DNA from 3 places in the Magnetospirillum sp. XM-1 genome. Region 3 is predicted to be linked to each of the others. Evidence: riboswitches for the same ligand, from Rfam matches in the RefSeq annotation. Region 3 holds a riboswitch; each other region holds the start of a gene.
The links. A riboswitch is a leader RNA that binds a small molecule or an ion and turns the genes downstream of it on or off. The one in region 3 is predicted to bind cobalamin.
Positions count from the first base shown of each region.

Region 1: it holds a riboswitch for cobalamin, as region 3 does, so the genes downstream of both, cbpA (modified peptide precursor CbpA) here and XM1_RS19940 (carbohydrate porin) in region 3, are expected to answer to the same signal.
Region 2: it holds a riboswitch for cobalamin, as region 3 does, so the genes downstream of both, XM1_RS05595 (energy-coupling factor ABC transporter permease) here and XM1_RS19940 (carbohydrate porin) in region 3, are expected to answer to the same signal.

Region 1 is NZ_LN997848.1:3,617,211-3,626,796, reverse strand. It holds gene XM1_RS16800 (hypothetical protein) at 1-1,356, opposite strand, end outside; gene XM1_RS16795 (gamma carbonic anhydrase family protein) at 1,434-1,952, opposite strand; gene argC (N-acetyl-gamma-glutamyl-phosphate reductase) at 1,962-3,005, opposite strand; cobalamin riboswitch at 3,091-3,276, shown strand; gene cbpA (modified peptide precursor CbpA) at 3,366-3,482, shown strand; gene cbpB (peptide-modifying radical SAM enzyme CbpB) at 3,479-4,858, shown strand; gene XM1_RS16780 (DUF4189 domain-containing protein) at 5,031-5,387, shown strand; gene XM1_RS16775 (hypothetical protein) at 5,395-6,555, opposite strand; gene XM1_RS16770 (hypothetical protein) at 6,552-7,019, opposite strand; gene XM1_RS16765 (hypothetical protein) at 7,016-8,371, opposite strand; gene XM1_RS16760 (penicillin-binding protein activator LpoB) at 8,382-9,011, opposite strand; gene XM1_RS16755 (GGDEF domain-containing response regulator) at 9,191-9,586, shown strand, end outside.
Region 2 is NZ_LN997848.1:1,168,736-1,178,321, reverse strand. It holds gene XM1_RS05640 (hypothetical protein) at 1-88, shown strand, start outside; gene XM1_RS05635 (M23 family metallopeptidase) at 60-917, shown strand; gene XM1_RS05630 (hypothetical protein) at 991-1,194, shown strand; gene XM1_RS05625 (bifunctional aldolase/short-chain dehydrogenase) at 1,269-3,308, shown strand; gene XM1_RS05620 (hypothetical protein) at 3,358-3,621, opposite strand; gene XM1_RS05615 (rhodanese-like domain-containing protein) at 3,714-4,142, opposite strand; gene XM1_RS05610 (energy-coupling factor ABC transporter ATP-binding protein) at 4,169-4,972, opposite strand; gene cbiQ (cobalt ECF transporter T component CbiQ) at 4,960-5,694, opposite strand; gene XM1_RS05600 (energy-coupling factor ABC transporter substrate-binding protein) at 5,792-6,064, opposite strand; gene XM1_RS05595 (energy-coupling factor ABC transporter permease) at 6,061-6,711, opposite strand; cobalamin riboswitch at 6,801-7,027, opposite strand; gene XM1_RS05590 (response regulator transcription factor) at 7,103-7,801, shown strand; gene XM1_RS05585 (stimulus-sensing domain-containing protein) at 7,794-9,404, shown strand; gene XM1_RS05580 (lipid-binding SYLF domain-containing protein) at 9,416-9,586, opposite strand, start outside.
Region 3 is NZ_LN997848.1:4,347,718-4,357,303, reverse strand. It holds gene XM1_RS25240 (sensor histidine kinase) at 1-629, opposite strand, end outside; gene XM1_RS19965 (DUF1987 domain-containing protein) at 635-1,018, opposite strand; gene XM1_RS19960 (SiaB family protein kinase) at 1,026-1,592, opposite strand; gene XM1_RS19955 (hybrid sensor histidine kinase/response regulator) at 1,598-2,989, opposite strand; gene XM1_RS19950 (response regulator transcription factor) at 2,993-3,739, opposite strand; gene XM1_RS19945 (helix-turn-helix domain-containing protein) at 4,116-5,930, opposite strand; cobalamin riboswitch at 6,072-6,322, shown strand; gene XM1_RS19940 (carbohydrate porin) at 6,392-7,777, shown strand; gene XM1_RS19935 (ETC complex I subunit) at 7,903-8,211, shown strand; tRNA gene XM1_RS19930 (tRNA-Arg) at 8,332-8,408, shown strand; gene XM1_RS19925 (hypothetical protein) at 8,429-8,620, opposite strand; gene XM1_RS19920 (PilZ domain-containing protein) at 8,927-9,280, shown strand; gene XM1_RS19915 (alpha/beta fold hydrolase) at 9,280-9,586, shown strand, end outside.

The sequences.
Region 1 (9,586 bases), 730 kb from region 3:
GTCGTCGGTCTTGTCGGCGTTGGGCAGTTCGGCCAGGTCGATACTGACCAGATTGACGCCGGCCAGGGCCACGCGGTTCAGGGCCGGATGGCTGAGCGGCTCGCGGATGATGATCTCGCGGCACAGGGGGCGGATGGCGCTGACCGCCTCGGACAGGGCGACCGGGGCCAGATTGGCCGGCAGGCCGAACAGGTCGATGACCAGCGCCTGGGTGCGCACCGCCTCGGGGATGTCGGCGAAGGGGGCCAGCACCGACATGCGGGCCGAGGTGCCGAGCGAGCCCCAGTGCAGCGGCACCACCATCCGGGCGGAGCTGTTGTCGGACTGGGCCGCCTTGATGCCGCGCACCGCCGCACCGGCGACGAATTTGTCCAGCCTGACGATGGATTCCCCGTCGGCGGCGGGATAGGCGCGGCTGCCCTCGTAGGCGGCCTGCCCCGGCTCGTCCACGCGCTGCACGTTCGCGCGGTAGGCACCGATCACCTCGCCCTCTTCCATCCAGGTGGGGCGCCAGACCAGGGAGAGGGCGGCATCGCCGGGAAGGGGCGGCGCGGCGTCCAGGCCCGGCGCGATATCGTCGGCGGGACGTTCGGCGGCGACCGATTGCCAATTGGGGTCGGCCTTGCTCCGGGCCGAGCCGTCCACGGGGGCGTCGCGCCAGTTGGGGTCGAGCCTGTTGCGCTCGGCCACCGTCATGGCCTCCCATTGCGGGCCTTTGTCGCGCCGGGGGGCGGCGTCCTCGGGCGGGGCGATGGGAGGAGGAGCGGGGGCCTGTTCGGCGATCACCGCGCGGGTTTCGGTGATTGCGGCGGCCAGGGCCGCCAGATCCAGCTCGCCGTTTTCGTCGAGCGCGTCGGCCAGTGAGATTTCCGCCGCCAGCGCCAGGGGGCGGTCATGGCCGGCGAACTGGCTGCCCACCAGCCGGGTGCCTAGGTCCTGGGCGATGCGCACGGCGCGGCGTCGCGCCTCGGCGGCGGGGGTGTTGCGGAACACCAGGACGAACAGGTCGGGGCCCTTGCGGCCGAAGACGTTGCCGGCGCCCAGATGCAGGTTGATGACGCCCTCGGCGATCAGCATGACCTTTTCGGCGATGCGGGCCCATTTGTCACCCACCGCCTCGTGGAACTCCACCAGGGAGATCAGGTGCAGCTTGGTCTGATACTGGCCGTCATCCTCGGCCAGCAGCCCTTCCAGCGCCAGGGTGAAGGAATCGTCCACCAGGGCGGTGGACGCGGTCTCCTTCGGCGCGGCGGCGGGGGCCTCGGCCTTGCCGCCGCCCATCAGCCGGCCGATGAGGGCCAGAGGGCCGGCCAGCGCCGTCTTCAGACCGCCCTTCTTCCTCGCCTTGTCAGCCATGCTTACCCCGTCTTGTCCCCAGACCGGAAAGAGTAGGAGGGCGGAAGACACGGCGCAAGTATGGCACCGGGCTAGGCTTAGCCTTTGATATACTTGGCGGCCAGTTCCACGTACTTCTCGGCCGAGACCGGGAAGAAGGCGATTTCCTCGTCCGACAGGCGGCGCAGCATCTTGGCCGGGTTGCCGGCCCACAACTCGCCCGACTTGACGCGCTTGCCCGGCGTGACGACGGCTCCGGCCGCCACCATGGCGCCCGATTCCACCACCGCGCCGTCCAGGACCACCGCGCCCATGCCGATGAAGCAGCGGTCCTCCAGGGTGCAGGCGTGCAGGATGGCGCCGTGCCCGATGGTGATGTCCGAGCCCAGATAGGTCCCCAGCTTGCCGCCGGTCACGTGGATGATGGTGCCGTCCTGGATGTTGTTGCGCTCGCCGATGCGGATCTCGTGGACGTCGCCGCGGATGACGCAGTTGAACCACACCGAGGTGCCGGCGCCGATCACCGTGTCGCCGATCACCGTGGCGGTGGGCGCGATGAAGACGTTCTCGCCGATGGTCGGGCTGACGCCCTGGAAGGGCATGATGTTGCCGCTCATCTCAAGTCCTCACGGGAACAGGGGTTGCTGTTCGAGACCCAGGGTCTCGGGCAGGCCGAACATCAGGTTCATGTTCTGCAGCGCCTGGCCCGAGGCGCCCTTGACCAGATTGTCGATCACCGAGGTGATAATGATCCGCCCCGGCACCCGGTCGTCGAACACGCTCATCAGGCAATGGTTGGAGCCGCGCACATGCCGCGTGTGGGGCACCACGCCCTCGGGCAGGACGCGGACGAAGGGTTCGTCGTTGTAGGTCTTGGCGAGGCAGGCCCGCAGGTCGGCGGCCTTGGCGCCCTTCTTCGTCTTGACGTAGATGGTCGACAGCATGCCCCGGCTCATGGGGATCAGGTGGGGAGTGAAGGTCACCAGCACCGGAGCGCCCGCCGCCTCCGACAGGCCCTGCTCGATCTCGGGCGAATGCCGGTGGCTGGCGACGCCGTAGGCGTGCATGCCCTCGGTCACCTCGGTGTAGAGGTTGGCCTCCTTGGCGGCGCGTCCGGCGCCCGACACGCCCGACTTGGCGTCGATGACGATGTCGGTCGCCTCGATCAGCCCGGCTTTCAGCAGCGGGATCAGCGGCAGCTGCACCGAGGTCGGATAGCAGCCGGGATTGGCCACCAGCCGGGCCTTGGCCACCGGGCCGCGCGCCAGCTCGGTCAGGCCGTAGACCGCCTGCTTCTGCAAGTCCGGCGCCCGGTGCTCGTGGCCGTACCACTGGGCATAGGTGTCGACGTTGAACAGCCGGAAATCGGCCGACAAATCCACCACCTTGACCGAGGCGGGTAGGGCGGCGATCACCTCCTGGGTGGTGCCGTGGGGCAGGCAGCAGAACACCGCGTCGACGGTCTTGAAGTCCACCTGGTCGATGGCGACCAGGTTGGGCAGCTTGAGGCCGCCCAGATGGGGGAAGACCGAATCCATGGACTGGCCCGCCTTGCGGTCGCCGGTCATCACCTTGACGTGGAAGGCCGGATGCAGCGCCAGCAGGCGCACGAGCTCGGCGCCGGTATAGCCGCTGGCTCCCAAGATGGCGACGGAAACGTCCTTCATGATGACCCACCTTCCTTGGCATTGGGGGGCGGACGATAGCAGGCCCTTTTCAGCGCGACAACCGCCGGAACTTGACGTCTCCATTGCGGTATTGTAGAGCCATCTTTGTCCTGCATCCCGGAACACGGTGAAATTCCGTGGCGGTCCCGCCGCTGTAATCGGGGACACGGACCACAGGGGCGTCCGAGCCCCAGCCACTGGCGATAAGCCGGGAAGGCGTGGTTTCGTGGCTGATCCGAGAGCCAGAAGACCTGCACGGACATGGTTGAACGAGGGGCGAAATCCGATGGCAAAGGGTTTCGGCTGGTGCGCGTCCGCGCCCCGGCCGGAAAGCCCCTTTGGCATACGTTAAGGATTATCGCCATGACCAAGACCGACACCAAGAAGCGTCCCTCCGTCATCGCCGTTCGCAAGACCTGCGACGCCGAGGGCACCGGCCTGTCCCATTACGTCCTGATGGACAAGCAGGTGAAGCGGTGAACCAGGCGGCCCCCATCCGTGGGGGCCGTCTTCCCGACGGCCTCCAGACCTTCGACATCGGCCACGCCGATTACACCGCCCTGATCGACGCCGACAACGCCTTCTGGGCGCTGGTGCGCAAGGACGAGATGGACAATGTCCTGGACGACGGCGCCCTGGAGCGCGACTGGCGGGCCAAGCGGGACGACTTCGCCCGCGAGATGGACATGCTGCGCTTCCATCTCAAGCCCTCGGCGGTCTATTTCAACCCCACCGAACGCTGCAACCTGGACTGCTCGTACTGCTACATCCCGCAGAAGATGCGGCGTACCGGCGAGCATATGAGCCGGGACAAGCTGATGGACGCCATGGTGCGGCTCGACGAGTACTTCTCGCGCACCATGCCGCCCGAAAGGAAGCCGCAGATCATCTTCCATGGCGCCGAACCGCTGCTCAACAAGGACGCCATGTTCGAGGCCATCGACGCCTATTCCGACCGCTTCCGCTTCGGGGTGCAGACCAACGCCACCCTGCTGGACGACGCGGCGGTGGAGTTCCTGACGTCTCGGGGCTGCGGTATCGGCCTGTCGCTGGACGCGCCCAAACCCGAGGTGGCCGACCGCTCGCGCAAGCGCTGGACCGGCGACGGGGTGTTCGCCTCGACGGTGGACGCCATCCGCCGCCTCAAGGGCTATGCCGGCTTCAACGTCATCTGCACCATGAACCGCGAGAATCTGGGCCAGCTGACCGAGATGGTGGAATTCCTCCACGCCGAGGAGGTGCCGGCCTGCATGCTGAACGTGGTCCGCTGCACCCAGCCGGGCGGGCAAGGGGCGTGGGCCGAGGATCAGGCGGTGTCCAGGGCCTATCTGGCGGCCCTGGACCGCACCCACCAGCTTTACCGCGAAACGGGCCGCAAGCTGGTGGTGGCCAATTTCGTCAACATCCTGATCTCCATCCTGGCCCCTACGGCACGGCGGCTGATGTGCGACATCTCGCCCTGCGGCGGCGGGCGGTCGTTCTTCGCCCTGGCGCCCGACGGCTCGCTGTTCCCGTGCTCGGAGTTCATCGGCCTGCCGGCCTTCGCCGGGGGCAACCTGTTTACCGACCGGGTGGAGGACGTGCTGGACAGCCCGGCCTTCAAGCTGGTGACGGGGCGCAAGGTGGAGGACATCAAGGCCTGCTCCACCTGTCCGGTGCGGCATTTCTGCGGCTCGCCCTGTCCGGCCGAGGCGCACGAGGCCAATGGCGGCATGGACAAGATCGGGGCCTATTGCGGCTTCTATCTCGATCAGGCGCAGTACGCCTTCCGCCTGATCGCCGACGGTATCGCCGAGGATTATATGTGGGACGGCTGGGATGACGGCACCGAGACGGCGTTTGCCTTCGGCTGCTGATTTTTCTGCCCTAACGCTTACCGCCGGGGCGGCAGGATTCCTGCTGTCCCGGTCCGGTGGCGGGGGAGACGTTCGGCATATGTCAGAAACCGCAATAAATTTGGAATAGTTTGAATCTGATAGGAAGAGTACGCTCCCAGAGGCTGAATATACTCCTCAGGAGGGGACGAAGATGAAGAAGATGATCATGGCCGCGGTAATGGCGGCGGGTATTGCCCTGACCGGTTCCGCCTGGGCGGCGGGCGCCATCGCGGTCGACGACGCCGACGCGACCAAGGCCAGCGAAGTGGGCTTCGGCGTCGGCAGCGGCGCCACCCGCGAGGAGGCCGGCATCGACGCGGTGCGCGAGTGCAAGAAGGCCGGCAACAGCAGCTGCAAGGTGGCGGTGCGTTACGACACCTGCGGCGCCTACGCCACCTCCAAGGACTACACCGGCGTGGGCTGGGGCAGCAGCGAGGGCGAGGCCAAGGCCAACGCCCTGGAAGCCTGCGGCAAGGGCTGCAAGGTGGCGGTTTCCGACTGCCAGTAAAACCTGATCACTGTTTGGTTGGACGGGGCATAGGCGGCTCTTCGGCTGTCGGCCCCGTTTCGACTTTCTGGGCTTCCGTCTTGGCTGCCTTCTCGGGGGCGGGCAGGGGCTTGGCCTCCACGTCGGGCAGCGGCACGGCGCTGTCGTTGGGGACGGGTTTGGCCGTGGCCGTGGGAACGGCCGGCGGCGGCGTGATGGCGGTGGGGGCGGTCGGGGCCGTCTTGGCCACCGGAACGGCGCCGCCTTCCAGGCGCGGCAGCATGGCGCTCATCACGTTGGTGGCCAGGTTGTGGGCGATGAGCGAAAGCTTGGGCGGTTTGCGCTTCCTCTCGAAGCCGGTCGAGGTGGCCTTGTAGCGCTGGTCTGCGCGCTCGGGGCCGAAGCTTTCGTCGTCCTCGTCGGGCAGGTCGAAGCCCTTGGAGGTGGCGGTGGCCTTGTCGGTCTTCTGCCATTCCTTCAGCGCCCGGCTGTTGACCATGGCCAGCACCCGTCCGGTCTTGACGTCCAGGATGCGGGCGCGCAGCTCGTAGCCGGTGGTGGATTGGGCCGAATCGGCGACCAGAACCTCGACCATCAGGTCGGCCATGGTCTGCATGGCCATTACCTCGACGGTCTTGGGATCGATCTCCTCGGCGCCGGCCCCCATGATGCGGGTGATCATGGTGCGGTCGACCACCTGCGCGTCGGCCTGCAGGAAGGGAGCCAGGAAGCCGTCCTGGAACTCCCACTCCCAGGTTTCCTCCCGCGGCCGGCGCTCGGCGGAATCGCCGGCGCGGCGCTGGGTCTCGGTGACGCTTTGCTTTCCGCCCGACTGCTTGAGGGTCAGGTCGCCCTCGGTGGAATTGCGGCTCTTGTCGGCGGTGACGGTGCGGGTCTCGGAATACCACTGGGCCAGGGTGTCCGACAGCTGCCGGTTCCACCAGAAGGCCAGGCGCGGCCGTCCGCCCTGGGCGTAGGAATCCTTAAAGCGGGCGACGACGTCTTCCTGGGGCTTGAACGGGTCGGGCCGGGGGATGGCGGCGTCCAGGGTCTCGGCCCCGTCGCGGGCGGCCGGGGCGGCCTTGGGCGGCGCCTGGTAGGGCGGCACCTTGGGTCCGACGGTCTGGGCCTCGGCCATCACGGGGACCAGCAGGGCGAGGGCCGATACGGCCAGGAGACGGGTGATCATTTGCCTTCCCTCATCTCGATCATGTAGCCGTCCACGGCCTTGTCGCCCAAGGACAGCTCGCGGTAGGTGACGGAGGTGCGCGGCGCGAACTGCATCCGGCGCCAGGCGCTGACCGGCTCGGACGCCGCGCCGTCGGCGGCGTAGAACTGGGTGCGGGCCTCGGCGTTTTGCGGGAAGTCGGTGCAGTTGACCACCTGGGCCAGCACCTCGACCGTCCCGGTCTCGGTGCGCCGGGCGGCGATGGAGCGCACGTAGAGCTTCCGGATGATGTTGGGATCGGTGATGTTCACCGAGTTCATGGGCATTTCCTTCAAGGGTGAGGACGAGCCCTCGACCATGGCCGGACCGGCGACCAGATCGCGCTGGCTGGCGACGCGGCTCATGTCGCAATGGGGCGCGGGGTCCAGCGAGGCGCAGCCGCCCAGCAGCAGCAGACCGAAGGCGGGAACGAGCAGGCGCTTCATGGCGATGACTCCTTGGATTTGGCCTCTGCCGCCGGAATGACGATGGGCGACGCCATCACCTCGGCGGGAACGGAATTTGGGGCGCGCGGGTTGCGGGGAACGGCCGAGCCGTGCCGGGCCCAGACCAGGCCGCACTTGCCGGCCCGCTGGATCGGGCTCGTCACCGTTTCCAGCGGCGTGCCGCCGGAGGACTGGAACGAGACGTCGATGGTGGCGACCTTGTCGGGCAGCGACAGGGTCAGCCCCTGCACCCGGTCGGAGAGGTTGTCCCAATAGCGGGTGTCGGCCTGGGATTCGATGGTGCTGGCGAACAGCTTGGACAGGCCGCCGATCACCGCCAGTCCGGCACCAATCATGGCGGCGCCGGCCTGGGCCTGCTGGCGGGCCTCGCGCTGTTCCTTGGTTTCTCGATGGCGGGGGCGGTCGGTCGCCACCTTGGCGGCCACCGCTGCGCCGATCAGGGCGACGTTGCCCACGGTGTCGGCGGTATCCTTGTATTCGGCCTTGCCCTCCAGGATGGAATCGAAGGGCCGCCCGCCCCGGGTCGAGGCCTGGCGGAAGATGTCCTCCAGCAGCACGGCATTTCCCGTAGGATGGTCCTTGGGGCGGTCGGGATCGGTCCAGGCGATGTTGACCGCCTCCGCGCTGCCGCTGCGCTTGATCTTCAGGCGCGGCCCGTCGGAGATCTTCACCGGGGCGGTTCCGGTCTCGACCAGCACCAGAACGTTATCCTTGTCACGCGGCAGGGGCGCGTCCTTGTTGATGGCGCGGAATTCCTTGAAGTCCTCGGTGGCCAGCGATTCGTTGCCCGAGCAATGGGCCGCCCAGCCCTGCAGGAAGGGCATCAGGGCGAAATCGGCGCGGTACTGCTCCTCCTCGGCGAAGGCGTCCTGCAGCATGCCGCCCTTGAAGCTGGCCCGGGCGTTCTCGTAATCGCCGGCCTTCATATAGAGCAGGCCGCGATAGTAATAGGCCATGGCGCGCTCGTAGGGTTCGCCCTTGAAGTCCTTGATGCCTTCCTTGATCCACAGTCCGCGCGCCTTGCGGGCCTCCTCGTTGTCGGCGTAGATGGCCTCGATGCCGACCAGGGCGTCATCGAACAATTGCTCGGCCAGACGGTCGCGGCCCATGGCGAAGCTGGCCAGCCCCAGGCGCATGTCGTTGAGCACCCGGTTGCGGTCGCCTTGGGCCTGGGCGATGAAGAAATGGCGGCGCAGTTCCGTCGGCTTGTCGTCCAGATAGGCCTGGACCACCGAGGGCGCCGGGCTGACCTCCTGCTCGCGCGTGGTCACGCAGCCCGACGCCAGTCCGGCGATGATGACGACGCTCAACCAGGAAGGCCGGGCGGCCATGGGGGTGATCCTAGCGATAGATGATGTCGTCCTGGGCGGCCTTGGCGAATTCGTAGATGCCGCTCCAGACGATTTCCGAGGTTTCCAGGTCGACCATCTCGAAGACGATCTGGTTGTAGCGCTGCATCATGCCGCTCTTGGGATCGCGGGAATCCAGCGAGGTGATGCGCCCGCCCAGACGGTAGTCGCCGCCCTTGGGGGCGCGGGCGCTGGGCAGGGTGGCCTTGTCCACCACGCCCTGGCGCTTCAACTCGCGCTCCTTGGCCACCATGTCGGCGTAGTTGCGCCCGACGAACTGCATGCGGCCCGAAGCGGCGCGGTTGAGGCCCACCCGCAGCCGGTCGGTGATGGAGTTCTTGTTCAGGCGCGACGAGCTCTCGTTATAGAAATATTCGGAATCGATGATGACGTTGGGCGGCACCTGGACGTTGGCGAGGCGCGGCTGGCTCAGCATGTCGCGCATCATCTGGTCGGTCATGCCGATGATGTCCTGGGACTCGATGCCCACGCCCTTCACCGGCCCGACACTACCCGGATCGATATAGACACTGGGGCTTCCGGCGGTGTTGTCGACGTTCTGGCAGGCGGCGAGCGCCAGGCCTGCGAAAAGCACGGAAGCAAAGGCGGGCAGGCGGCGCATGGTCGACATCCTCGAAAGCAGGTGAACCGATGATAGAATCGCGTGTAATTGGGGCGATGATATGGCATTCGTCGGTACCACGCATCACGCTTTCGTAAACCGACGCAGGCCGCTAGTATTGCCGCAACGGACCGGGCGAGTCCGATGCTTGAGGGGATGGCTGGACCTTGTCGGAAACCATGTTCGCACTGCTGGTCGAGGATTCTCCGACCCAGGCCCTGTTGACTTTGGCCGAGCTGGAAAAGGTCCCCAACGTCAAGGTCGATCACGCCGTCTCGCTGGCCTCCGCCCTGGAATTCATCCAGCGCAAGCGCTACCACGTCATTTTTCTCGACCTGACGCTTCCCGATTCGGTGGGGGACGAGACGGTGCGGCGCTTCTGCGGCGCGGCGCCGGAACTGGCGGTGGTGGTGCTCACCAACCACGACGACGACCAGCAGGCGCTGATGGCGCTGGAACACGGCGCCCAGGACTACCTGCTGAAGGCCAAGATCGACGCCGAATCGCTGTCGCGTTCGTTCCGCTACGCCATTCACAGGAAGCGCGCCGAGATTCTGGTGCGCGAGGCCCGCGAC
Region 2 (9,586 bases), 1.6 Mb from region 3:
CCCCACCCGCGTCTCGTCGGCCATCATCACCGAATTGTGCAACAAGGAAGGCGGTGGCGATGCCACGATCATGTGGGCGCCGAAATAGCCTTCTCGCCCTGATCCTGGCCGGCATCGCCTGGGTGGGCGCGGCTGCGGCCGAGACCAGCCTCTCCGGCCATGCCGAGCAGGGCGGCCTGGTGCTGGGGCGCACCGAGCCGGGTGCGCGCGTCGAACTGGACGGGCGGTCCGTGCCGGTGGATTCCCAGGGCCGCTTCCTGCTGGGCTTCGGACGCGACAACAGCCGCACCGCCGAACTGCGCGTCATGCTGCCGGACGGAAGCGCCGAAAGCCGCGCCCTGGCGGTGTCGCGCCGCGACTGGCCGGTGCAGCGCATCGAAGGATTGCCGCGCGAGAAAACCGAGCCCGACGCCGCCTCGCTGGCCCGCCTCAGGGCCGAGACGGACATGGTCCGCGCCATCCGCGCCCAGGTGAGCCTGGAAGCGCGGTTCCTGGAAGACGGCGGCCTGCTGCGCCCTTCGGACGGCAAGGTCTCGGGCGTGTTCGGCAGCCAGCGCGTCTACAACGGCATCGGCGGCGCGCCCCATTCCGGCCTGGACATCGCCGCGCCCACCGGCGCGCCGGTCCATGCCTGCGCCGACGGCACGGTGGTGCTGGCCGCTCCCGACCTGTTCCTCACGGGGCGCACGGTGATGATCGACCACGGGCTGGGGCTGATCTCCAGCTATGCCCATCTGTCGCGCCTGGACGTCGCCGCCGGGGCCAAAGTGCGCAAAGGCCAGCTGATCGGCGCCGTCGGCGCCACCGGGCTGGCCACCGGTGCCCACCTCCACTGGGGCATGTCGTGGCTGGACGTCCGCCTCGACCCGGAATCCACGGACGCCGCCCTCCGGGAACTCATACCTTCGTATAGATAGCACAACAAGGAAGTAGCTTTCTTACTCCTTGGTATGATATCTAACCCCTACGGATAGGCTCCGTGGGGAAGCCATGCGCATGCATCTGCCCGCCACCGGTGAGAACGACACCTTCGGCGACGATATTCTGGACGAGTTGGAAGGCGAGGCTCTGGTGATCCTGGAGCATCCGGACCAGCACGCCGCCATCACGGTGAACATGGCCCGCAAGACGCTGGCCATGATCCACCGGATACGCGGGCGCGACATTCCCTGCGCCGCGCCCCAGGTGGCCTGAGCCTTCCTCTTCCCCCGTCCCCGGACATGGCGTAATAATCCCGCCTCCCGCCTTCGCCCTGTTCCGAGGTCGTCATGAAATCCCTGTGGTCCGAAACGCAAGCCGAATCCTACGTCGCCAAATACGCGCCGCAGGGGGTGAACCGCGACCTGGCGCTTCGGGTCTACACCACCCGGCTGCTGGGGGGCGATCCGCGCCTGGTGCTGCACGGCGGCGGCAACACCTCGTGCAAGACCATCGTGAAGGACCTGCTGGGCGACGACGTCGAGGTGCTGTGCGTCAAGGGCTCGGGTTGGGACATGGGCGACATCGAGCCGGCCGGCCTGCCCGCCGTGCGCCTGGCACCCCTTTTGAAGCTGCGCAAGCTGGACACGCTGTCCGACGAGGACATGGTCGACTACCAGCGCGGCAACCTGATGAACTCGTCGTCGCCCAACCCGTCGGTGGAAACGCTGCTGCACGGCTTCCTGCCGCACAAGTTCATCGACCACACCCATTCCACCGCCGTTCTCTCGCTGGTGGACCAGCCCGACGGCGAGGCCCTGGCCCGCGAGGTCTACGGGCGTCGCATGGGCTATGTCCCCTACATCATGCCCGGCTTCGCCCTGGCCAAGAAGGCGGCCGAGGTGTTCGAACAGGACCCGACCGTCGAGGGCCTGATCCTGGTCAAGCACGGCATCTTCACCTTCGGAGACGACGCCAAGACCGCCTACGAGCGGATGATCGAGATGGTGACCCTGGCCGAGCAGCGCCTGGAAAAGGGCCGCAAGCCCCTGGTTCCCGCCCAGAATCTGCCCAAGGAAATCGCGCCCCTGGCCGAGGCGGCGCCCATCCTGCGCGGCCTGCTGGAAGGCGGCGGCAAGCGCCGCATCCTGGATTTCCGCACCAGCCCGGCCATCCTGGCCTATGTGAACGGCGCCGAGGTCTCCCGCTATTCCCAGCAGGGCGTGGTCACCCCCGACCACACCATCCGCACCAAGAACTGGCCGGTGGTGCTGCCCGCCCCGGAAGCCGGCAAGCTGTATCTGTGGGCCGATTCGGTCCGCGCCGCCATCGAGGCCTTCGAGGCCCGCTACCACGCCTATTTCAGCCGCAACAACCAGCGCCTGGGCGGCACCAAGACCGAGCTTGACCCCAAGCCCTGCGTCGCCCTGGTGGCCGGACTCGGCCTGTTCGGCATCGGCGCAAGCGCCAAGGACGCCGCCATCGCCGCCGACATCGCGGTCAACACGGTGGAGAGCATCACCGACGCCGAGGCCATCGGCCGCTTCGAGCCGGTCGGCGAGGCCGATCTGTTCGACCTGGAATACTGGTCGCTGGAACAGGCCAAGCTGGGCAAGGCCGCCGAAAAGCCCCTGGCCCGCCAGGTGGTGGTGGTCACCGGCGGCGGGTCGGGCATCGGCGCCGCCACCGCCAAGGCTTTTGCGCGTGATGGGGCCGAGGTCGCCGTTCTCGACCGCGATTCCGACGCGGCGGCCAAGGCCGCCAAGGCCTGCGGCGGCAAGGCCATCGGCGTCGCCTGCGACGTCACCGATTCCGCTTCGGTGCGCGCCGCTTTCGACCGCGTGGCCGAGCGCTTCGGCGGCGTCGACGTGGTGGTGAGCAACGCGGGCGCCGCCTGGCAGGGCGCGGTGGGCGAGGTGGACGATGCCACGCTGCGCGCCTCGTTCGAGCTGAACTTCTTCGGCCACCAGAGCGTGGCGCAAAATGCCGTGCGCATCTTCAAGGCCCAGGACACCGGCGGCGTGCTGCTGTTCAACGCCTCGAAGCAGGCGGTCAATCCGGGCAAGAATTTCGGCCCCTACGGATTACCCAAGGCGGCCACCATGTTCCTGATGAAGCAATACGCCCTGGATTACGGCAAGGACGGCATCCGCTCCAACGCGGTCAACGCCGACCGCATCCGCTCTGGCCTGCTCACCGACGAGATGATCAAGAGCCGGTCTTCGGCCCGCGGCCTGTCGGAAGCCGATTACATGGGCGGCAACCTCCTGGGCCGCGAAGTCACCGCCGAGGACGTGGCCGACGCCTTCGTCTGGCTGGCCAAGGCCGGCAAGGTCACCGCCTGCACCGTCACCGTGGACGGCGGCAACATTGAGGCGTCCTTGCGATAGGAATAAGGGGCGGAGAACACCTCCGCCCCCGTTCAGACGACGGTGCGGCCTACTTCCAGCCGGCTTCCTTCTCGCACGCCTTCATCTCGTTGGGATGGGTCTTTTCCCAGGCGCTGATGGACAGCGTCTCGTTGTCGTCCATCTTGTTGTTCATGCAGGTGCAGTAGGTCTTGACCACCTCGGCCGACACCTTGGCGTCGGCGTTGTCCTTGATGCACTTGGCGACCCACTTGGCGTCGTCGGAGCCGGCGAAGGCGGCGCCCGGCGCGGCCAAAAGAAGTCCAAGGCACGCGGCAGCGATGAATGCTTTCATGATCCCCTCCCTTCCTTCTTCCCCAAAAAGGCCATCCCTCCAGGGGACAGGAAGAAAGTAATATGGGATGGCTATGGCCGCCTGCTAAGGGGTCAGCAGACCGGACAGCGCACCATGGGCAGATCGCGCCGGATCCAGCCCGGCCCGGCGCTCGATCCCGCCATGCCTTCCGACACGTCGAGGATATGGGTGAAACCCGCGTCGGCCAGCGCCTTGGCGGTGGCGCCCGAACGGTTGCCGGTGCGGCAGATCAGCGCGATGGGCGCGTTGCGGTCGCCCTTGGCGGCGGCCAGCAGGTCGCGCACGAAACCGGCCCCGCCTTCCGGATGCCGCATGGGGATCAGCTTGGCGCCTTCGGCCACGCCGCTCTGCTTCCACTCCTCGGGCTGGCGGATGTCGACCAGCACCACCTCGCCCTTCTTCGCCGCCGCGAGCGCCTCGGGCGCCGAGATGGTCTTGATCTCGGCCAGAGCGGGAAAGGCCAGGGACAGCAGCAGGGCGGCAGACAACAGGATGCGCATGGAAGACCTCATTTGTTGAGGCTTTGCTAATACACCTTTCGGCGGGCCGCTATCAAGGCCAACGCCTCCTCGCGGGTCCGCACCCCCAGCTCCAGCAGCAAGGGCGGTTCCAGCCCGCAGGCCGCCAGGGATTCGCGATCGGCCAGTACCTCGGCCGCCTCGCCCTGGGCGATCACCCTGCCCCCCTGGAACAGCGCCACCCGGTCGGCGAATTCGTAGGCCAAATCCACCTCGTGGGTGGTGAAGACCAGGGTCGTCCCCGCTTGGGCCAGCCGGTCCAGGGCGGCGAGCAGGCGCTTGGCTCCCTGGTGGTCAAGGCCGGCCAGCGGCTCGTCGAGCAACAGCACCTCGGGCTCCATGGCCAGGGCACCGGCGATGGCGACGCGCTTCTTCTGCCCGAAGGACAGCATGTGGGTGGCGCGTTCGGCCAGATCAAGGATGCCGAGCGCGTCCAGCGCCGCCTCGACCCGCCGGCGGGTCTCCGCCTCGTCGAGGCCGAGGTTGAGCGGCCCGAACGACACGTCCTCGGCCACGGTGGCGGCGAACAGCTGGTCGTCGGGCTCTTGCAGCACCAAACCCACCCGCTTGCGCCAGCCGGTCAGGGCCGAGCGCGTATAGGACTGCGCCGCGCCGTCCAGGCGGACGTCGCCGGCGGCGGGCTTCAAGGTGCCGTTGAGATGCAGCAGCAAGGTGGTCTTGCCCGCCCCGTTAGGCCCCAGCACGGCGAGACGCCGCCCCCGCTCCACCCTGAGGTCGAGACCGGCGAGCGCCGCGACGCCGCCGGGATAGGCATAGGCGAGGCCACGCGCCTCGAGAATCACGCCAGCCACAGGCTTACCCCCGCCAGGGCGGCCAGCCCTGCGAAAATCAGCGCCAGCACCGGCCCCGAAGCCGGACGCGCCACGGACAGCATGGGCAGCGAGCCGTCGAAGCCCCTGGCCGCCAGTCCCACTTCCAGACGCCGGGCGCGCTCCATGGCGCGCGGCAGCAACTGGGCGATCAGGAGGCCCAGCGAACGCAGTTGCCGCTTGGGCCCGAACCAGCCGAGACGGGCCTCCTGCGCATTGCGGATGGCGGCGGCCTGGTCGAGCAGCAGGAACACGAAGGTCCAGGTCAGCAGCATGACCTCGGCGATCTCGGCGGAAAGGCCCAGGCGGCGCAGGCCGCGCACCAGATCGGGGGCCGGCGTGGTGGCGGCCAGCAGCAGCAGGGCGGAAACGCAAGCCGCCGCCCGCAGCACCACCTGGGCGGCGCGCGCGCCCTGGTCGGCGGCCAGACGCAGCCCCTGGGAATCCACGTCCACCGCCAGGGTGGCCGCCCCGGTCAGCACGAAGCCCAGCGGAATGACGTTGAGCCGCAGCCAGTCGCCCGGCGGCACCTTCGCCGCCCCCAGGGCCAGCGCCCAGGCGACGGCCAAGACCAGCGCCGCCCCCGGCAAAGGGGGCAACGCCAGGGCCAGGACCAGCAGGCCAAGGGCGAGCGCCGCCTTCTCGGCGGTCGCTCGCTTGCGCCATGGTCCCGACTGTGACAGCCGGTCGATGGCCAGCGTCATGGTTGAACGCCCTCAAGCGCCGGGCGCCCACATCCGTGGGCTGGGCTCCTCCGCTGCGCTTCGGGTCGCTCAACGCTCCCGCGCTCGCTCCGCTCGCTCACTTGTCCCGCCGGCCGTGCCGGCGTCCGATGACATAGCCCAGCAGACCGGCCCCGAAGGCGGCCTGCAGCGCGAACAGCAGGCCTTCGATCTCCTTGGACGGCTGCCAGAACGGCGCGGTCCACTTCTCGTAGCCGGGATTGGAGGACGACACCACCTCGCTGGCCGCGTCGTCGGTGCCGCCAAACTGGCCGGCGGGGTTGAGGACCAGCGGGGCGGCGATGATCAGCGCCGCGGCGCCCAGCAGCAGGGTATTGGCGCGCGCGCTCATGCCTTGGCTCCTTCGATGCGCGGGGTGCGGCTGGAAAGGGCGTTCATCACCACCACGGTGACCAGGCCCTCGGCCACCGCCAGGGGCAGCTGGGTGACGGCGAAGATGCCGCCGAACTTGGCGAAGGCGCCGACGAAGCCGCTTTCCGCGTCGGGGAAGGCCAGCGCCAGCTGGAACGAGGTCACCACATAGGTGGCGAGGTCGCCCAGGAAGGCCGACAGGAACACAGCCACGGCCACCGGCGCGCCCAGGCGTCCGGCCAGCTTCCACACGCCATAGGCCACCCACGGCCCGGCGACGGCCATGGAGAAGACGTTGGCCCCCATGGTCGACAATCCGCCATGGGCCAGCAGCAGGCCCTGGAACAGCAGCACGATGGCCCCGATCACCGCCATGATGCCGGGCCCGAACTGCATGGCGCCCAGCGCCGTGCCGGTGGGATGCGAGCACGAGCCGGTGACGCTGGGCAGCTTCAGGGCCGACAGCACGAAGGTGAAGCCGGCGGACGCCGCGATGTTCAGCCGCGCCTCGGGCCGTTCGGCCAGGATGCGCTTCAGGCTCCGTGCGCCCGCCACCACGAAGGGGGCGGAAATGCAGGTCCACGCGACGGCGTGGGGGGCGGGAAGGAACCCTTCCATGATATGCATGATGAACAGACTCCGTTCGTCGAGAGACAACACCTGTCGCCGCGAAACGGAAAACTGACCCGACGGCACACCCCGGCCGAACGGGCTCGCAAGCGACTCTCGATGATGGCAGGTCTCCTGACTCGCGGGTCGTTGGGTCCGGCATAGCCTTCCCAGCCCATTTTCGGGCCAGTGGCGTCTCTCAAGGGCCGGAACCTCTCCGCCTACAGTTGCGGGGGCAGTCGCGGAATTGGCCCCTTTTCGGGCGCCGCACCACGTTCCCATTTTCACCCCGCGCCCTCTCGGATCGCGGGGAACCATCGCCGGGCACTATAATTTCGCCATGATCGGGATGCAAACCATTCCCGGCCTGATAAAGTATGGCCTTAGGTCTAGCGTGAGGAGGGTTCCCGTGTCCCATACCATCGCCCTGGTCGACGACGACCGCAACATCCTGACCTCGGTCTCGATGGCGCTGGAGGCCGAGGGCTTCAAGGTGCGCACCTATACCGACGGGGCCGAGGCGCTGCGCGGCCTCACCAACCAGCCCGCCGACCTGGCGGTGCTCGACATCAAGATGCCGCGCATGGACGGCATGGAATTGCTGCAGCGCCTGCGCAAGCAATCGGCCATTCCGGTGATCTTCCTCACCTCCAAGGACGACGAGATCGACGAGTTGCTGGGCCTGCGCATGGGGGCTGACGACTACATCAAGAAGCCGTTCTCGCAGAAGCTCCTGATCGAGCGCATCCGCACCCTGATCCGCCGCCTGGAGGCCAATGCCGAAGGCGCGGCCGAGCCCGGCGGCGAGACCCTGGTGCGCGGCCAGCTGGTGCTCGACCCCGGCCGTCATATCTGCACCTGGAAGGGTAAAGCGGTGGACCTCACCGTCACCGAGTTCCTGCTGCTCAAATCCCTGGCGATCCGTCCCGGCCACGTCAAGAACCGCGACCAGTTGATCGACGCGGCCTACGGCGAGTCCATCTACGTGGACGACCGCACCATCGACAGCCACATCAAGCGGCTGCGCAAGAAGTTCCGCGAGGTGGACGACGACTTCGCCCAGATCGAGACCCTGTACGGCGTCGGATACCGTTATCGGGATGAGTGAGCCCACCCTTCCGAGGCGGCGGCTGCCCCGCTGGCGGCTGCTGGCTTCGCCGCTGACCCGGCGCATCCTGCTGGTCAACCTGCTGGCGCCCATCGTGCTGGTGGTGGGCGTGTTCTATCTCGACCGCTACAAGCAGGGATTGATCCGCGCCGAACTGGACGGTCTGGGCACCCAGGCCGAGATGGTGGCCGGCGCCATCGGCGAGGGCGCAGTGTTCGAGGAGGAGGCGGGCTTCTTCGAGATCAACCCCGACATGGCGCAGCAGATGGTCCGCCGCCTGTCCGAGCCGGCCAAGTTCCGCGCCCGGCTGTTCGGCTCGGTGGGCGAACTGGCCGCCGATTCCCGCGTGGTGGGCGGCGCCAAGGGCTCCATCTATATCGAGGAACTGCCGCCGCCCACGCCGCCCCACTGGAGTGACCGGCTGGCGCGGCAATGGGACCGCTGGTCGCGCTGGATGCCCAGGGACGATTCCCTGCCCCTTTATCGCGAGCATCCCAACGCCCGGGCCGACGATTTCGAGGAGGTGATGACCGCCATGGCCGGGCGGGCCGCCTGGGCGGTGCGCTCGCGCAAGAACGGCTCCCTGATGCTGTCGGTGGCGGTGCCGGTGCAGCGCTACAAGCAGGTGGTGGGCGCCCTGCTGATCACCGCCGACGGCGCCAACATCGCCCGTTCGCTGTTCCAGGTGCGCATCGCCATCCTGGAGGCCTTCGCCGTGTCGCTGGCGCTGACCATCGGCGTGTCGCTCTACATGGCCGGCACCATCGCCCGGCCCATCCGCCGCCTGGCCCTGGCCGCCGAGCGGGTGCGCCACGGCCAGGGCCGCGTCCACGCCATCCCCGACCTGTCGCGGCGCAAGGACGAGATCGGCGAGCTGTCCCTGGCCTTGAAGGAGATGACCGAGGCCCTGTGGCGGCGCATGGACGCCATCGAGGCCTTCGCCGCCGACGTGGCGCACGAGATCAAGAATCCGCTGACGTCCCTGCGCTCCGCCGTCGAGACCGCGGCCCGCATCGAGGACCCGGAAAAGCGCGCCCGCCTGATGGCCATCGTGCTCGACGACGTGGGGCGGCTCGACCGGCTGATCAGCGACATCTCGGACGCCTCGCGCGTCGACGCCGAGATGAGCCGCGCCGAAACCGGCCCGGTGACGCTGTCGGCCATGCTCGACACCATGGCCGAGATCTATTCCGGCATTGCCGAGGACCGGGGACTGCGCTTCCAGGTGGAACGGCCCACCGGCGATTCCCTGGTGGTCCAGGGGATCGAATCCCGCCTGGTCCAGGTGCTGCGCAACCTGATCGCCAACGCCGTCTCGTTCAGCCCCGAAGGCGGGCGAATCGTCCTGGCCGCCCGGCGGGACGGCGGGCGCATCGTGCTCACCGTCGAGGACCAGGGGCCGGGCATCCCCGAAGGCAAGCTGGAATCCGTGTTCGAGCGCTTCTACTCCGAGCGGCCCGAAGGCGAGAAATTCGGCACCCATTCCGGCCTGGGCCTGTCCATCTCGCGCCAGATCGTCGAAGCCCACGGCGGAACCATCCGCGCCGAGAACCGCGGCCAAGGCGGGGCGAGGTTCACGGTGGGCCTGCCGGCGTCATCCTGAGGGAAGGCAAACTACCGCGAGAGGATGTCCCTGAGCCGGTCGGCCTGGGGCGAATCCACCGTACGGCTGAACAGGATGTCCTCGGGCGTCGGATTGCCGCCGTAATAGGCGGAATTCCACGAGTGCCGCGGCAGGATGCCGGCCCCGTCCAGGGTGGCGCCGCCGTAAAGGCCGACCGAGCG
Region 3 (9,586 bases):
CCGGCCTGACGTAGATGGGGGCCCAGGCTGGACAGGGTCTCGCGGATATAGGCGGCCAGGTCGAAGCGCCGGCGTTCCGAGGTGGTGCGGTCCACCGCCACCTGCTTGAAGCTGCGGATCAGGTCGGCGGCGCGCTCGCAATTGGACAGGATCAGACCGGTGGTGTCCTTGACCGTGTCCATGAAGCGCTCGAAATCCTCGACCGAGATGTCGTCGGCCTCGAACAGCTTGGCGATGGATGCGGTGGAATCGGCCAGATGCGAGGCGCAGGACAGCGCGATGCCGACGGGGGTGTTGATCTCGTGGGCGACGCCGCCCACCAGGGCGCCCAGCGACGCCAGCTTTTCCGCCTGGACCAGGGATTCCTGGGCGGCCTTCAGGCTTTCCAGGGCATCCTCGGCCTCGACCTTGCGGCGGCCCAGTTCCTGGTTGACCGAGGCCAGCTGGGCCTGCAGGCGGTCGGAGACGCGGACCAGTCGGCGCTGCTCGCGCACCGAGCGCGAATAGGCATCGATCAGAGAGGCGATGCCGTCTCTGACCGGTTCCGGGGCGGAATCGAGCCGGCGGCGCAGATCCTCGGCCTGCTCAAGGCTCTTCTCCTCGGCGTCGAAGAGGTTGAAACCGCTCAAGGGGTCTACTCGACCGCCACCAGATTGAAGGTGACGTGGGCGAGGTCCTCGCTGAAATCCTCGCCGAACTCCTTCATGGTGTCGTCGTCGGTCGCGTAGAACCAGTTGACGGTCAGCCGGCAGCCGGCTTCGGCCGCCTGGTCGAGCATCTGGAACATGTTCATCAGCGCCTTGGCGCTGGAGCTGTTGAAATAGGCCAGGTCGAAGTCGAAGGTCACGTCGCGGCTGGCGGCCGTGCCCAGGAAACCTTCCAGCGCGGCGAAAATGGGTCCGAACACCGCCGACGCGTCCTCGGGGTAGGATTCGCCCTTCAGGCTGAGGCGTCCGGCGGCGAAGTCGAAATCCACCGCGGGCGAACGTTCCGTGGCCGCGATCGTCAAATTGTCCATAACCACCTCAGATGGATACCTTCATGCAGAAGAAGAACTTCTGGTCGTCGATGGGGTCGAAGTCGAACTCGATGGGCTCGCTGGCGCGCCGGGCGATCTCGATCAGGCCGATGGTGGCGCCCTTGCTCTGTTCCTCGGGGGCTTCCTTCAGCTGCTCCTTGTAGTAGGCCTTGATGGCGTCGCGGTCCATGGAGCGCAGCCGTTCGAGCCGTTCGCGCAGCCGGGGCTCGTCGGCGGCCAGCACGACGTTGGCGCAGACGATGAAGAAGCGGTCGTTCTCGGTGCCGATGGTCACCATGCCCGACGACAGCTCGATGGACTGGCCCTTGTCGCCGGACGGCTTCTCGCCGGACAGCTTCTCGGCGGAATAGCGGATGATGTTCTGGGCCTGCTCGACGAAGACCGAGAAGACCTTCTTCACCGTGCTGACGTTGGCGTCCTCCAGCGTCATCTTCTGGCGCAGCGCGTTGCCCAGGGAATAGAGAATCTCCTCGGACAGGTATCCCGAAAACGAGAAGATGATGCCGCGCTGGTCGAGGTCGTGCTTGAACGAGCGGTATTGTTTCGCAAGCATGCCGGCTACCTGTTGCCTTCACCAAGGTCTTGGACGGTATCATCGGGGGCGGGGGCGCTCAAGCCGTCTTGCACCGGATCGATGCCCTCGGCCCCCGGACCGGGCGACGGACGCAGCCGCACGGTGAAGCGCGAGCCGGCGTTCAGGCGGCTGTCCACGGTCACCGCGCCCCCGTGCATCTCGACGATCTGGCGGACCATGTGCAGGCCGATCCCCGAGCCGGGAATGCCCTTGGAATTGGCGGCGCGGTGGAAGCGCTCGAAGATGTGGGGCAGGTCGCCGGGCGGGATTCCCATGCCCTGGTCGGTTACCGAGATGGCCAGATCGGCGCCGTCCTGGGCGGCGACCACCGTCACTTCCGATCCCGCCGGCGAATACTTCACGGCGTTGCCCACCAGATTGTTGATCACCAGGGCGATCATGCCGGGATCGCCCCACACCGCCAGGTCGGGGGCCACCTGGGCGCGGTAGAGGTGGGTGGGCGAGGCCACCCGGTAATGGGCCAGGGTGACCTCGATCATCGGGCCGATGGCGAAGGATTTCTCGTGCAGCACGATGCGGCCGCTGTCCAACTGCTCGTCGGCCAGGCAGGTGTCGATCAGGCCCAGCAGGCGCTGCACGCCGCCCCGGATGGTGTCCAGGCGGGCCACGCCGCCGGGATCGCTCTTCTCCACCCGGATGCGCAGCATCTGGGCCGAGGAATCGATGATGGCCAGCGGCGTGCGGAATTCGTGGCTGACCATGGACAGGAACTGGCGCAGCTGGTTCTTGGCCTCGGTTTCGCGCAGCAGGGCGGTCTCGGCGCGGGTCTTGGAACGGGCCAGGGCCTCGTTGCTTTCGCGCAGTTCCGAGGTGCGGTCCTCGACCTTGGCCTCCAGCGAGGTGTTCAGCTCCGACAGCTCGGCGTTGAGGCGTTCGATGGTGGTGATGTCGCTCCAGGCGCGAAGCGCCGCCACCAGGGCGGTGAACATCTTCTGGGCGGTCAGCTCCGCCTTGCTCTTGTAGTCGTTGATGTCGTAGCCCAGCACCACGTCGCGCTCGGGTGCGTCGCCCGGCTGGCCGGTGCGCAGGATGATGCGGACGCGCCGGTTGCCCAATTCGTCCCGGATGTGACGAACCAGACGCAGGCCGGCGTCGGGGGTTTCCATCACCACGTCCAGCAGCACCACCGGGATCTCGGGCTGCAGGTCCAGGATGGCGGCGGCCTCGGTGGCCGACATGGCGCCGATGCACTTGAAGGGACGGCCCTGGTAGGAGAGGTCGCGCAAGATGACCTGGGTCATCTGGTGGACCTGCTCGTCGTCATCGACGATCAGGATCGGCCAGGGCGGCGCCGAAGGTGAAGGGGCGGAGCGATCGCCACGGGACTTGAGCGAAAGTTTGCGACGTTCCGCCATCGGCTACCTGAGGCCGACCGGCGCCGCGAAGGCGTAGCCGACGCTGTGGACCGATTCGATGGGCAGCGGGTGGCCGAAGCTCTGGTCGCCCTTGGCCCGCAAGCGCCGCACCATGGAATCCACCGAGCGGTCGGCCGGGTCCCAGCCGCGCTTGCCCAGCGCCCGGAAGATCTCGTCGCGCGACACCGGCTCGCCCGGGCGGGTCACCAGCAGCGAGACGAAGACCCGTTCGTTGCCGGTCAGCTTGATGGACTTGCCGTCGGGTGCGATCAGCGTCCAGGTCAACTGGTCGTAGATCCATTCGGTGGACACCGTGGGCGGGGTCGCGGCGGGCGGCGCGGCCTCGTGCGCCGGGCGCGCTTCGCCCGCGCCGGGGGCCGCCGCCGAGACCCGCATGCGCCGCGCCAGGGTGCGGACCTGGGCTTCCAGTTCGCGCAGTTCCACCGGCTTGACCATGTAGACGTCGGCGCCGACCTCCAGGCCGACCACGCGGTCGACGTTCAGCCCGCGCGCCGTCAGCATGATGATGCCGACGTCGGAATGGGAGCGCAGCCGGCCGGCGATGGAAAATCCGCCCTCGCCCGGCAGGTTGATGTCGAGAATGATGATTTCGACGGGACGTTCATCCAGAGCGCGGTCAAGCTCCTTGCCGTCGCCGCAGCCGACAACGTCGTGTCCGCACGCCGAAAGGTACTCGACCAGATCCGCCCGAAGAGGAGCTTCGTCCTCGACCACCGCGATCCGCGCCATGGGGTCACGCCTCCAGAACAATTTCGACAGGGAAATCATAAACACCGAGTTACGTACAATAACAAGTCGTTGCGCCATGTGACGCGGTGTGATGCCGGTTGTGCCCCGGGATGCGTTTGTGTTCCCGAAATCCAGTTGGCATGCCGCTTCCGCCGGGTATCCGCGTCGTCAAGGTTCGTCATCCTCCTGCGGGAGTATAGCCGTAAGGCATATTGTCCTTGCAGTGATTATTCTAAAGAACCCTCCGCCTATTTCGGCATGGGTGGCGCCGGACGGCGGCGGTGGATGGCCGGATCGAAGTCCTATGATGGTGTGCCGCCCGCCGGAAGTTCGCGTGAGGATGGGTGTGGGCGTTTCGATATCGCGCCCGGATATCTCAGCGTCGCCGGGGTGACCGGCTGCGTTTCAGCCGGGGTGGCGGGTTGGGGTCCTCGGCGGGAAATCCCGGCGGCGGAGAGCCGGGCGCGGCGGATTGGTCCGGCGGCGCCGGTGTTGGCGCTGGCGCTGGCGGCGGGTCGGGGATGGGCTCGATGGCTGGCGGTGGCAGGGCGTGCGGCGGCAAAGCCGCCTCGGCCGGGGGCAGCGCGTTCATTTGGGTACTCAGCACCTCGACGGTTTGCAGCAAGGCCTGCAGCTTGGCCTTGAGGTCGTCGATGGAGGCGGCGTCCGGCTGGGGAGATGTCTTCCTGGTCCGGCGCGGTTTGGCCTGCTTGGCCTTGATGGCCAGGGCCGACGAGCCGCCGTTGAGGAAGGCGCCCAGCCACTTTTCCACCAGTTCGGGGGTGGCCCCCAGGGCGGCGGCCACCTGTTCGCGGCTTTCCCCCGCCAGCACCCGCATCACCGCCTCGGTCTTCTGGCGGTTGCCGAAGCGCGTCCGCTTGGGAACGGCGGGAACCGGCAGGGACGCGGTGGGATGAGGCGTGGCGGCCACCGACACCGCCTGAACCGGCTGGGGCGCCGAGGGGGTGGCGGAAATCCGGCCGGGGGTCGCGTCGGGCTGTGGGGCGGCGGCGGGTTGGGCAGAGGCGCCCAGGGCCTGCATGATCTGGTCCAGGCCGGGCTTGTCGGGCTCCCGGGCGGCGGCGGCCGGCGCCAGGCGCAAGGAGGCCTCCTGCTCTGGGGGCGACAGGCGGGCGATGATCTTTTCCACTTCGGCCCGCGCCGTGGCGGCGGCCTCGGTGACCGGCCGGAAGGAGATCCGCTTTTCGATATGTTCCAGCAGGACGGCGGAATCCCTGGCATAGCCCAGCGGCACCGAGGGCGCCGCCCCCGCCGTGTGCTGGACGAAACGCCGGACGCGGGCCGGAATGCGCCGCAGCAGCCCGGCGCGGCGGGTGGACAGCACCTTGAAGTCCATCACCCGAATCAGCAGCGCGCCGTGACGCCTGGGGTGCAGGTGCTCGAACAGGTATTCGATCAGCTCCACCTCGGCGAATTCCAGGATCAGGAAGCTCTTTTCCTGGGCCTGCCAGGTCAGGACGAAATCGCTGATCTCGGCCAGCTGGGCGGCCATCTGGTCGCCGAACACCGCGGGATCGAGCATGGTCCAGGCCTTGCCGCTGGTCATGGGCAGGCGGCCGGGGCGGCCGAAATTGCGGGTCAGGTTGCGGGCGACGGCCAGCAGCACCCGATTGCCGGAATGCCGGGTGCCGCGCGGAAAGCAATCGTGCAGCAGGTCGGCGGCCTGGAAATCCATGGCGGGCGGCGGATCGGCCAGCAGGCGGTCGAGGGACTGGAGATTGCCCGGGACCACCACCTCGCCCTTGTCCGGCAACTGGCGCAGCGCCGAGCGCAGGCGCTCCAGCGCCGCTTCCGGGTCGAAGGCCGGAACGGCGTCGGGTTCGGACATCTCGGACGGAAGCACGGGGGGCGCGCCGCCTGCGTCCATGCCGCCGGTCATGGCCGGTCCCCTGGCGCTCCGGATCAGGCGGGCCAGGCCGTTGCGGGCGTGCTGGGCCAGGGCGTGGCGCTCGGCGGGGTCGGCAAGATAGCGCCAGCTGGCGGCCAGCCGGCCCAGGCCCTGGCGCAGCGGGGCCAGCAGGCTGCTTGCGCCGGCCGGGGCGGAATGCTCGGCCGCCTCGCTGACGGTCAGCCAGCCGCCCTCGGCCGCCGGAGGCGCTACCCCGTCGCCATCCGCGTCCGACGCGTGGTGCGCTGGCTTTTCCGCCTCGGGCAAATCCGACCGCTTCATCCCTGAAGACCTCCGTTCGGCGCGGAATTTACCCCAACCTCCGGCCCAGGTCCAATCGAACCCCGACATAGATGCCCGGCATGATCCTCCCGGCCGAACGTTATAGTATAACATATTTCTTGCATTCCCATCGGGGCGCGGTTACACCTCGGGCTTGATGGTTCCGACGGCTTCCCCATGGGAGCCCGAGGTGAAAAGGGAACGCGGTCAAGGGCTTCGACGCCCCCAGCCCGCGGCTGCCCCCGCAACTGTATGCGGAGAGGTCCCGCCCGCTTAGGAACGCCACTGGTTTCGGCCCCGACATCCACCGGGGGGCCGTGTCGAACCGGGAAGGCAGGGGCAGGACCTTTGACCCGCGAGCCAGGAGACCTGCCATCATCATCGCGTGCGCGCGCTTCTCCGGGCGGGGTGTCCCGGATGCAGGTGGACCTGCGCCGCATTCTTGTAGGGTGGATTTAGACATGAAGACTGGAAATTTCGCCATCGGAGTGGCCGTCGCCGCCGGATTGTGCCTGACCTTCACCGCGTCGCGGGCCGAAGAGGCCGAGACCGCCGAGGCGGTCAAGGGGCTGTGGGAGCGCGACACCCTGACCGGCGACTGGGGCGGCTTGCGGACCCATCTGGCCGAGCGGGGCGTCAAGGTGAACGCCGCCTACACCGCCGAGATGCTGGGCAACCCATCGGGCGGCATCAAGCGCCGCGCCGTGGGCAACGCCCTGCTGCAGGTGGACGTGGACGCCGACCTGGAACAGGCGGTGGGCTGGAAGGGCGGCGCCTTCCACGTCACCGGCCTGCATGTCCAGGGGCGCCAGCTGTCGGCCAATTTCATCGGCAACCTGATTCCGGTGCGCGACATCGAGGCGGCGCCCTCGACCCGGCTGTTCTCCCTGTGGCTGCAGCAGAGCGTGCTGGACGACAAGGTGTCGCTGCGCTTCGGCCAGCTGCCCATGCAGGAGGAGTTCTTCAACTCGGTGGTGGCCACCAACCTCGTCAACTCCGCCTTCGGCTGGCCGCCGTCCTTCGCCGCCAACCTGCCCTCGGGCGGCGGCGGCTATCCCCTGTCCAACCTGGGCACCCGGCTAAAGGTCCAGGCCACCGAGGAACTGGCAGTGCAGGCGGGGCTCTTCACCGGCAACGTGGCGCCCGGAACCAATGCCGGCAACGACGCCCAGAAGCGCAACCGCAGCGGCGTGGACTACACCGTCGACGGGGCGCCCATGTGGATGTTCGAGACCCAATACGGCCTCAACCAGGCCAAGGGCGCCGCCGGCCTGCCCACCATGTTCAAGCTGGGCGGCTGGTATTACGGCGGCCGCGCCACCGACCAGCGTTACGACGATTCGGGCGTGTCGCTGGGAAGCAGCGCGGCGGGTTCGGCCAGGAACCATCGCGGCAATTGGGCGGTCTACGGCATTTACGACGGCATGCTCTACAAGGAGGCGGGGAGCGAGGATCTGGGGCTGTCGGCCTTCCTGCGGGTCACCGCCTTGCCCGAGGACCGCAACCAGATGCCGTTCTATTTCGATACCGGCCTGGCCTATAAGGGGCCGCTGGAAGGCCGCGACGACGACGTCGCCGCCATCGGCTTCGCCTTCGGCCGCATGAGCCCGGCGCTGGCCGCCCGCGATTCCGACGCAAGGCGCTTCGGCACCGCTACCGCCCCCGACCACGATTACGAGGCGGCCATCGAGCTGAGCTACCGCTATCAGGCGACGCCCTGGCTGACCATCGTTCCCGACCTGCAGTACGTGGTCCATCCCGGCGGCACCACCACGCTGCCCGAGAATTCGTCCAAGACCATTCCCGACGCCACGGTGGTGGGCCTTCGGACCGTGTTCAAGCTGTAGGTTCTTGCGGATTCCCCAGGCGTCGATTATACCTTGCGGGCGGAGCCGGGCAGGGGGTGACAACCCCTTGATTTTCAAAGGCCCCGCCCGCAACCAGGACGTCCAGACCAGCAGGAGAGACTTTGATGCAGGTCCGCATCTATCGCCCCGCCAAGACCGCCATGCAATCGGGCCGGGGTGGCAACGCCAAGTCCTGGGTCCTGGAATACGAGCCGGCGGCCCCCAAGCAGCCCGACAACCTGATGGGTTGGTTGGGTTCGACCGACACCACCTCGCAGGTCCGGGTCAAGTTCGCCACCATGGAAGAGGCCGTGGCCTTCGCCAAGAAGAAGGGCCTGGACTATCAGGTGGCCACCGAGAACGCCCGCCTGCAGAAGCCCAAGAACTACGCCGACAATTTCCGCTTCGACAAGCTGGAATTCGGCCGCTTCTAGATTAGTTTGCCCCTCGCCGGGCGCGGCCTCCGGCCGCTTGGCCGCCGCCTCAATGGCGGCAGGTCGCGGTTTGCGCCAGATTGGGCGCGCACCGCTCTCGGTGATCCAAGGCGGCGACGGGCGCCCTTAGCTCAGTTGGATAGAGCAGCCGCCTTCTAAGCGGCAGGTCGCTGGTTCGAGCCCAGCAGGGCGCGCCAACGCCCGCCGCAACCCGGCCTCAGTGCGGCATCCGCAGCCAGCCGTAGCGGGCGGTCATGATGAAGGTGTCCTGCCACTGGCCGGCCACCAGCGACACCTTGTCGCCCGGCTGCGGGTGCGGAATCGCCCGTTCCAGATCCTCCATGGCCTGCCTGATCAGCACGTGCGACGTGGTCACGGTGACGGTGTCGAGCTGCTCGGTCATGATCATCCCCACTCTTGGTGTTTCCTCCGCCTCGCCGGAATACCCGGAAAATTCAAGGCAGTTCATTTTAGCAATTCTAATGTTGCCGGGGGGCGTGCATCCGGTGAGGTGGATGGCGTGGTGGTATAAGCTTCGTAAACTCCTTAAAATTGCAATCTACCAACGGCTTATCCCCATACTTTCGATATTTCGGGGATTGCGTAAGGTCCTCGCCTTAGAATTGCCGCCGGGGAGACTGAACAACATGGAGGGGTGCGCAGGACGGCGCGCCCTGCTAGACTGTTCCGTCGTCCATCCGCAAGGGAAGCGCTCGTGACCGCCCGAAAGTCCGCCAGCAACGACCGCCGCGTCGATGATCGCCACGAAGGCGAAGGCCTGTTCATGCTGTTCGACGGCATCCTGGTCGAGGTCGTCGACATCTCCATCGGCGGGCTGAAGTTCCGGCGGCCGCCCGGCCTGCTCAGTCACGGCTACCGTTTCACCTTCGAACTGCGCTCGGCCTACGAGGATCCCAATCCCCTGGCCAAGGGCGTCGCCGTGGTGCGCGCGCTCGGCGCCGACTGGGTGGCGGTGGAGTTCGTGCGCCCCACCTTCTCGCTGATGAAGGTGGTGGGACGCCATATCGGCCGTCTGCTGATCGGCCGCAGCCATCTGTTCCGGCACTGATGAAGCTCAACGCCATCGAGGCGGGACCCGACGCTCCGAACGGGGTGCCGCTGCTGATCCTGCACGGATTGCTGGGCTCGGCCCGTAACTGGGGCGCGGTGGTCAAGGCCCTGGGCGAGACCCGCCGGGTGCTGGCGCTGGACATGCCCAACCACGGATCGAGCCCGTGGAGCGAGGTCATGGACTATCCCTTCATGGCCCGCGAGGTGGCGGCGGTCATCGAGCACCTGGGCGGCAGGGCGGCGGTGATGGGCCATTCCATGGGCGGCAAGGCGGCCATGACCCTGGCGCTGTCCCGTCCCGAGA